Regions from separate parts of the Streptomyces sp. NPDC000880 genome, predicted to be linked through region 2. Evidence: riboswitches for the same ligand, from Rfam matches in the RefSeq annotation. Region 2 holds a riboswitch; the other holds the start of a gene.

Region 1 (3,789 bases), on a different contig from region 2:
GACAGCGCTCGTGTTCGATTTCACGAACGGTTTCCACGACACCGCCAACGCGATGGCGACAACCATCTCGACCGGCGCTCTGAAACCCAAGACGGCGGTGGCCATGTCCGCCGTGCTCAACCTCGTCGGCGCGTTCCTGTCCGTGGAGGTCGCCAAGACGATCTCCAGCGGCATCGTCACCGAGGACGGCATCACACCAGAGGTCATCTTCGCGGCGCTCGTCGGCGCCATCCTGTGGAACCTGATGACTTGGCTGATCGGTCTGCCGTCCAGCTCTTCGCACGCCCTCATGGGCGGACTGATCGGCGCCACCATCGCCTCCGTCGGCGTCGGCGGAGTCAACGGCGGAACCGTCGTCACCAAGGTGCTGATCCCCGCGATCGCCGCCCCGCTGGTCGCCGGCATCGCCGCGTTCCTGGCCTCCCGGCTGACGTACAGGATCGGCAGGAACGCCGACGAGAAGGCCACCGCGAAGGGCTACCGCGCCGGCCAGATCACCTCGGCGGGCCTGGTCTCCCTGGCCCACGGCACCAACGACGCACAGAAGACCATGGGCATCATCACGCTGGCGCTCGTCGCCGGCGGCGTGCTCTCCCCCGGCTCCAACCCTCCGCTGTGGGTCATCCTCGCCGCCGGTCTCGCGATCGCGCTGGGCACCTACCTCGGCGGCTGGCGCATCATCCGCACCATGGGCAAGGGCCTGACCGACCTCCAGCCGCAGCAGGGCTTCGCCGCCCAGACCAGCGCGGCCAGCGTCATCCTCGCCTCCTCCAACCTCGGCTTCTCGCTGTCGACCACGCACTCCTGCTCCGGCGCCGTGATGGGCGCGGGGCTCGGCCGCAAGGGCGGCGTGGTCCGCTGGTCCACCGCCACCCGGATGTTCGTCGCCTGGGGCCTGACCCTGCCGGCCGCCGGTCTGGTCGCCGCGGGCTCGGAGTTCGTGACCAAGCAGGGCGACTGGGGTGTCGCCGCCGTCGCGGCCTTCCTGATCGGCGCCTGCGCCGCCATCTGGTTCGTCTCCCGCCGCCAGGTGGTCGACCACACCAATGTCAACGACGTGGCCGGCGACGCCGAGCCCGCCGGTGCTGTGACAGCCGCCGTCGCGGCCGTCAGCCCGCCGCCGGCCGGCACGCCCGCGCAGGACTTCAAGACGACCATCCCGGCTCAGCCCCACGCGGCCGACTCCGAGCCGACGACGCAGCCGGCCACGGTGTAAGGACAGATCAGCATGAACATCGACTGGGCAGCACTCGGCTCCGTCTTCGGCGTGAGCCTCGTCGCCACCGTCGCCCTGGTGGGCCTGTTCACCCTGGGCGTCGTGGGCCTGACCAAGCAGGAGTCGGCGACCGCAGGGGGCGGCGGCTCCGCGGTCCTGGCGCGCACGGGCGCGTACGCCTGCTTCGCACTCTGCGCGGCGGCCGTGGCGTACGGGATCTATCTGATCGTCGTCTGACGGCGGCTCACTCAGCACCACTGAGCACAAGGCCGGGCCGGGTACCCCTTCGGGTGACCCGGCCCGGCGCTCTGCTGGGCCTTCGATGTGGGGCTCGGCACACTGTCCCACCGCAGGTCAAAGGCGAGTTGACGGGCGTTCCCGCACGTGGTGGACTGCCGAAGCCATCTACGGCGGCAGAAGAGGAAGCCGGTGCGAATCCGGCGCGGTCCCGCCACTGTCACCGGGGAGCACTCCCCCGGAAGCCAGGAACTCTCACCGCCGATCACGTCGAACCAGGGCGCGGACACCCTGAGTGAGGACATATCGCCATGCGCGGCTGCGGTTCAGTTCCTGCTGTGAGTACGAGGGCCCTTCCAGGCGAAATGTCGGCCTGAACCCATGCGTGCCGACCGCACTTTCGCGTACGGCGCTGCCGCCGGCCTGGTCGGCGACCTGCTGCTCGGCGACCCTCGCCGGGGGCATCCGGTCGCCGCGTTCGGACGGGCGGCGGGCGCCGTCGAGCGTGTTCTGTGGCGCGACCACCGTGGCTGGGGCGCGCTGCACACCGCCGTGTGCGCCGGGGGCGCCGCGGCTGCCGCCGCGCTCCTCGCCCGCGGGATACAGGGCCGCTCCGCCGCGTCCGTCGCGCTGACCGCCGCCGCCACCTGGGCCGTCGTCGGCGGCACATCGCTGGGCCGTGAGGCGCGGGCCGTCGGCGGCGCGCTCGCCGCCGGGGACGTGGAGGTGGCGAGGGAGCGGCTGCCGCATCTGTGCGGTCGAGACCCGCAGAGCCTGGACGAGCAGCAGATCGCCCGCGCCGTCGTGGAATCCGTCGCGGAGAACACCTCCGACGCGGTGGTGGGCGCGCTGGTCTGGGGAGCCCTCGCGGGTGTGCCGGGTCTGGTGGGTTTCCGGGCGGTCAACACGCTGGACGCGATGGTCGGCCACAAGTCGCGCAGATACCGTCGGTTCGGCTGGGCCTCGGCGCGCCTCGACGATGTGGCCGGCTGGCCGGGCGCCCGGCTCACCGCGGGTCTGGCGGTGCTCGCCGGCCAGGACCCGCGCGGAGCCGTACGGACATGGCGGGACGACGCGAAGAAGCATCCGAGTCCGAACGCGGGCCCGGTGGAGGCGGCGTTCGCTGGGGCGCTCGGCGTACGGCTGGGCGGAACCCTCTCGTACGGCGGACGCGTCGAGCACCGTCCCGTACTCAACGGCACGGGCCGCCCGGTGCAGTTCGGCGACATCGAACGTGCCGTGCGGCTCTCGCGCCGCGTCGGCTGGCTGACACTGGCGGCCTGCGCGGCGGGCCGCGTGGCGGGGCACGCGCTGCGCGTGCGGCGCGCCGGAAAGGGGCGAGGATGAGCAGGCGGAAGGCCGGGGGGCTGCTGGTCGCCGGAACCACCTCCGACGCGGGCAAGAGCGTCGTCACGGCCGGGATCTGCCGGTGGCTCGTACGGCAGGGAGTGAAGGTCGCGCCCTTCAAGGGGCAGAACATGTCGCTCAATTCGTTCGTGACGCGCGAAGGCGCGGAGATCGGGCGGGCGCAGGCCATGCAGGCGCAGGCCGCGCGCGTGGAGCCGACCGCACTGATGAACCCGGTGCTGCTCAAGCCGGGCAGCGACCGCTCCAGCCAGGTCGTGCTGATGGGCAGGCCGGTCGGCGAGCTGAGTGCCCGCGGTTACCACGGCGGGCGGCAGGAAGCCCTGCTGAGTACGGTCGTGGAGTGCCTGGAAGAGCTGCGGGGCACGTATGAGGCCGTGATCTGCGAGGGGGCGGGCAGTCCGGCCGAGATCAATCTGCGGCGTACGGACATCGTGAACATGGGCATCGCACGGGCCGCACAGCTCCCGGTGCTGGTCGTCGGAGACATCGACCGCGGCGGCGTCTTCGCCTCCTTCTTCGGTACGACGGCGCTGCTCGGCGCCGAGGACCAGGCGCTGGTCGCGGGCTACTTGGTCAATAAGTTCCGGGGCGATGTGTCGTTGCTCGAGCCGGGCCTGCAGATGCTGCACGGGCTGACCGGGCGGCACACGTACGGAGTGCTGCCCTTCGCGCACGGCCTCGGCATCGACGAGGAGGACGGGCTGCACGTCTCTCTGCGCGGCGCGGTACGGGAGTCGGTGGTCGCGCCGCCCGTCGGCGAGGACGTGCTGCGCGTCGCCGTGTGCGCGCTGCCGCTGATGTCGAACTTCACCGACGTGGACGCCCTGGCCGCCGAACCAGGCGTCGTCGTGCGGTTCGTGGACCGGTCCGAGGAACTCGTCGACGCCGACCTGGTGGTCGTGCCGGGCACCCGTGGGACTGTGCGCGCCCTGGAGTGGCTGCGCGAGCGGGGCCTCGCGGACGCGCTG
Region 2 (3,789 bases):
CGGGCGACCCGGGTGTACAGGTGGAGCTGCCGAAGGCCACCGCGGGCGCCGGTCACTGAGACCGACCCGGTCACCGGGCCTCACCCGGTCGAGGGCCGTCGCGCTTCCCACGGGAGAACGCGGCGGCCCTCGCCGTACCTGCGAAAGAATGTGCGCATGAGACGTCGCGCGCGTTTGTCGCTTGTGCTGCTCACCCTCGCCCTTGCCGGCTGCGGGACGGAGGCAGCGGTCAACAGCGGCACTCGGGGCAGCGACGGTACGGGGAGCACCAGCGGTCCCGTGCCCGAGCGGTCCGAGCTTGAGGCGCGCGCCCGCGCGCTGCAGACCCTGCCCGAGCATGTGTATGTGACGCGGTCCGACGGCTTCGAGCTGGCGCGGCAGTCTGTGGGTGTCATCGGCGGCGACGGCTTCTCGGCCACGTATGTCTCGAAGACCGGTGGGCAGATCACGCTCCTGGTCGACCGGGGCGAGGTGGACGAGGCGAACTGCGCCGGACTCCCGATGGGGTCGGCCACGGGCGCGGTCGGACCGGCCGGCGCACCCTGCGCGAAGGACGGCAAGGGCTGGTACCGCACCTCGGACAGCGGCCATGAGTACGTCCGTACGGAGAACGGTCTGCGGATCCAGATCAGCGCCGGCACTCAGGTGGAGCGCGACGTCCTGCGCGAGGCCGCCGAGGCGGCCCACCTCGCCGACGACCGTGAGCTGGACGAGGTCCTGCCCCCGGCCGGGGACGTCGGCGGACAAACGCCCGTCGAGCGCGGCGACCTGCCCCCGGCCGGCGACGGCGCCCCCAACAATGAGGTGGGCGTGAGCGGCTGACCCGGTCCACACTGCGCCCATGGACATCACCATCAGGGCAGTGCGGCCGAAGGAGTACACCGAGCTGGGCGAGATCACCGCCCATGCCTATCTGGGCGACGGGCTGCTGCACTTCGGCGAGGACGATTCGTATCTGCATGTGCTGCGGGATGTGGCGCGGCGGGCCGCCGAGGCCGAGGTGCTCGTCGCCGTCGACGGTCGCGGCCGCCTGCTGGGTGGCGTGACCTTTGTCTCGGGCGGCGGGGAGTGGGCCGATATCGCCCGCTGTGGCGAGGCCGAGTTCCGGATGCTCGCAGTCGCCGAGCAGGCCCGTGGACGGGGTGCCGGCGAGGCCCTTGTGCGGGCGTGCGTCGAACGCGCCCGAAGCGTCGAGGGGTGCCGGCGGCTCGTGCTGTCGACGCAGCACGGCATGCTCGCCGCCCACCGGATCTACGAGCGGATGGGCTTCGTCCGTACGCCCGACCGGGACTGGGAGCCCGTCCCCGGGATCACCCTGCTGACCTACGCGTTGGAGCTGTAGCCCGCTACGACACAACATGTGGGGGGTGCCGCATCCAGCGGCCCCCACATGTATGCTCATGCTCGCTGTCGCCGCAGGGGAATCCGGTGGGAATCCGGAACTGTCCCGCAACGGTGTGCTGTGGTGCGCTTTGTCGTACCCACCAGTCCGAAGACCTGCCGACGGTGCATCCGGCTCGACCGAACCGGGTGCCGAGACATCCGGGCCTCGCGGTTGGGTCGGTGGATGCCGTGCGGTGTGCTGCCATTTTCCGGGTACGTACGCCCCCGCGGCCCTCCCCTCCCCCGCCGGCCCAGAGCCGAGCGAGGGAGAGCACCACGTGACCATCGCGCCAGCCGATCCGGCTTCAGGCATCGCAGAGCATGCTGTCGACGGCCCCGGGACCGCGCTTCTGCGGACCCTGACCGATCTCACCGCCGATCTGCCGGACACTGACCCGGGACGCGTCGCCGCCGCCGCGCTGCGCGGCCGCAACGCCCGGTCGGACGCGGCCGAGTTGCGCAGCCTCGCCACCGACGCCGCCGCGGGGCTGATCTCCGAGGACCCGGCCTACTCCCGGCTCGCCGCCCGCCTGCTGACCCGTCACATCGCGGACGAGGCCGCCGGACAGGGCGCGGTGTCCTTCTCCGCTTCGGTCGCGGTCGGCCACCGGGAGGGCCTGATCGCCGACCGCACGGCCGAGTTCGTCACGCTCCACGCCGCCCGTCTCGACGCTCTGATGGACCAGGACGCCGACGACCGTTTCGGCTACTTCGGGCTGCGCACCCTCTACAGCCGCTATCTGCTCCGGCACCCCCTCACCCGCCAGGTGATCGAGACCCCGCAGCACTTCATGCTGCGCGTCGCCTGCGGACTGGCCGAGGACACCTCCGCGCGCGCCCTGGACGAAGTCGCGGCGCTGTACGGGCTGATGAGCCGCCTCGACTACCTCCCCTCGTCGCCCACCCTCTTCAACTCCGGCACCCGCCACCCGCAGATGTCCTCGTGCTATCTGCTGGACTCCCCGATGGACGAGCTCGACTCGATCTACAGCCGCTACCACCAGGTCGCGCGCCTCTCCAAGCACGCGGGCGGCATCGGCCTCTCCTACTCCCGCATCCGCGCCCGCGGTTCACTGATCCGCGGCACCAACGGCCACTCCAACGGCATCGTGCCGTTCCTGAAGACCCTCGACGCCTCGGTCGCGGCCGTGAACCAGGGCGGCCGGCGCAAGGGCGCCGCCGCGATCTACCTGGAGACCTGGCACGCGGACATCGAGGAGTTCCTGGAGCTGCGCGACAACACCGGTGAGGACGCGCGGCGTACGCACAACCTCAACCTCGCGCACTGGATCCCGGACGAGTTCATGCGCCGCGTCGAGGCCGACGCCGACTGGTCGCTGTTCTCACCTTCCGATGTGCCGGATCTGGTCGACCTGTGGGGCGACGAGTTCGACGCGGCGTACCGCGAGGCGGAGGCCGGGGGACTCGCCCGCAGGACCATCCCCGCGCGGGAGTTGTACGGCCGGATGATGCGTACGCTCGCCCAGACCGGCAACGGCTGGATGACCTTCAAGGACGCCTCCAACCGCACCGCGAACCAGACGGCGGAGCCGGGCCACACGGTCCACTCCTCGAACCTGTGCACCGAGATCCTGGAGGTGACGGACGACGGGGAGACGGCCGTCTGCAACCTCGGCTCGGTCAACCTCGGTTCGTTCGTGCTCGCGTCGGGAGACATCGACTGGGAGCGGCTGGACGAGACCGTCCGTACCGCCGTGACCTTCCTCGACCGGGTCGTCGACATCAACTTCTACCCGACCGAGCAGGCAGGCCGCTCCAACGCCAAGTGGCGTCCGGTGGGCCTGGGTGCGATGGGTCTGCAGGACGTCTTCTTCAAGCTCCGCCTCCCCTTCGACTCGCCCGAGGCGAAGGCGCTGTCCACGAAGATCGCCGAGCGGATCATGCTCGCCGCCTACGAGGCGTCCTGCGACCTCGCCGAGCGCAACGGCCCGCTGCCCGCCTGGTCCCAGACCCGCGCGGCCCGTGGCATGCTGCACCCCGACCACTACGACGTGGCGCTCAACTGGCCGGAGCGCTGGGACGCGCTGCGCACCCGCGTCGCCGAGAGCGGCATGCGCAACTCCCTCCTCCTCGCCATCGCGCCGACCGCGACCATCGCCTCGATCGCGGGGGTGTACGAGTGCATCGAGCCTCAGGTCTCCAACCTCTTCAAGCGCGAGACGCTGAGCGGTGAGTTCCTCCAGGTCAACGCCTACCTGGTGGAGGAGCTGAAGAAGCTCGGCGTGTGGGACGCGCAGACCCGTGAGGCGCTGCGCGAGTCCAGCGGCTCGGTGCAGGGCTTCAGCTGGATCCCGGCCGACGTCCGCGCGCTGTACCGCACGGCGTGGGAGATCCCGCAGCGCGGCCTGATCGACATGGCCGCCTCGCGCACCCCCTTCTTGGACC

The links. Region 2 has a riboswitch for cobalamin ahead of ACWDO5_RS24945 (ribonucleoside-diphosphate reductase subunit alpha). Riboswitches for the same ligand answer to the same signal wherever they lie in the genome.
Region 1: it holds a riboswitch for cobalamin, as region 2 does, so the genes downstream of both, ACWDO5_RS28625 (cobalamin biosynthesis protein) here and ACWDO5_RS24945 (ribonucleoside-diphosphate reductase subunit alpha) in region 2, are expected to answer to the same signal.

What each region holds. Positions count from the first base shown of each region.
Region 1 is NZ_JBSFMS010000118.1:14,903-18,691, reverse strand. Features, by position in the region: gene ACWDO5_RS28635 (anion permease) at 1-1,216, shown strand, start outside; gene ACWDO5_RS28630 (hypothetical protein) at 1,229-1,453, shown strand; cobalamin riboswitch at 1,588-1,730, shown strand; gene ACWDO5_RS28625 (cobalamin biosynthesis protein) at 1,835-2,800, shown strand; gene ACWDO5_RS28620 (cobyric acid synthase) at 2,797-3,789, shown strand, end outside.
Region 2 is NZ_JBSFMS010000089.1:20,638-24,426, reverse strand. Features, by position in the region: gene mctP (monocarboxylate uptake permease MctP) at 1-59, shown strand, start outside; gene ACWDO5_RS24955 (hypothetical protein) at 157-822, shown strand; gene ACWDO5_RS24950 (GNAT family N-acetyltransferase) at 842-1,342, shown strand; cobalamin riboswitch at 1,395-1,519, shown strand; gene ACWDO5_RS24945 (ribonucleoside-diphosphate reductase subunit alpha) at 1,662-3,789, shown strand, end outside.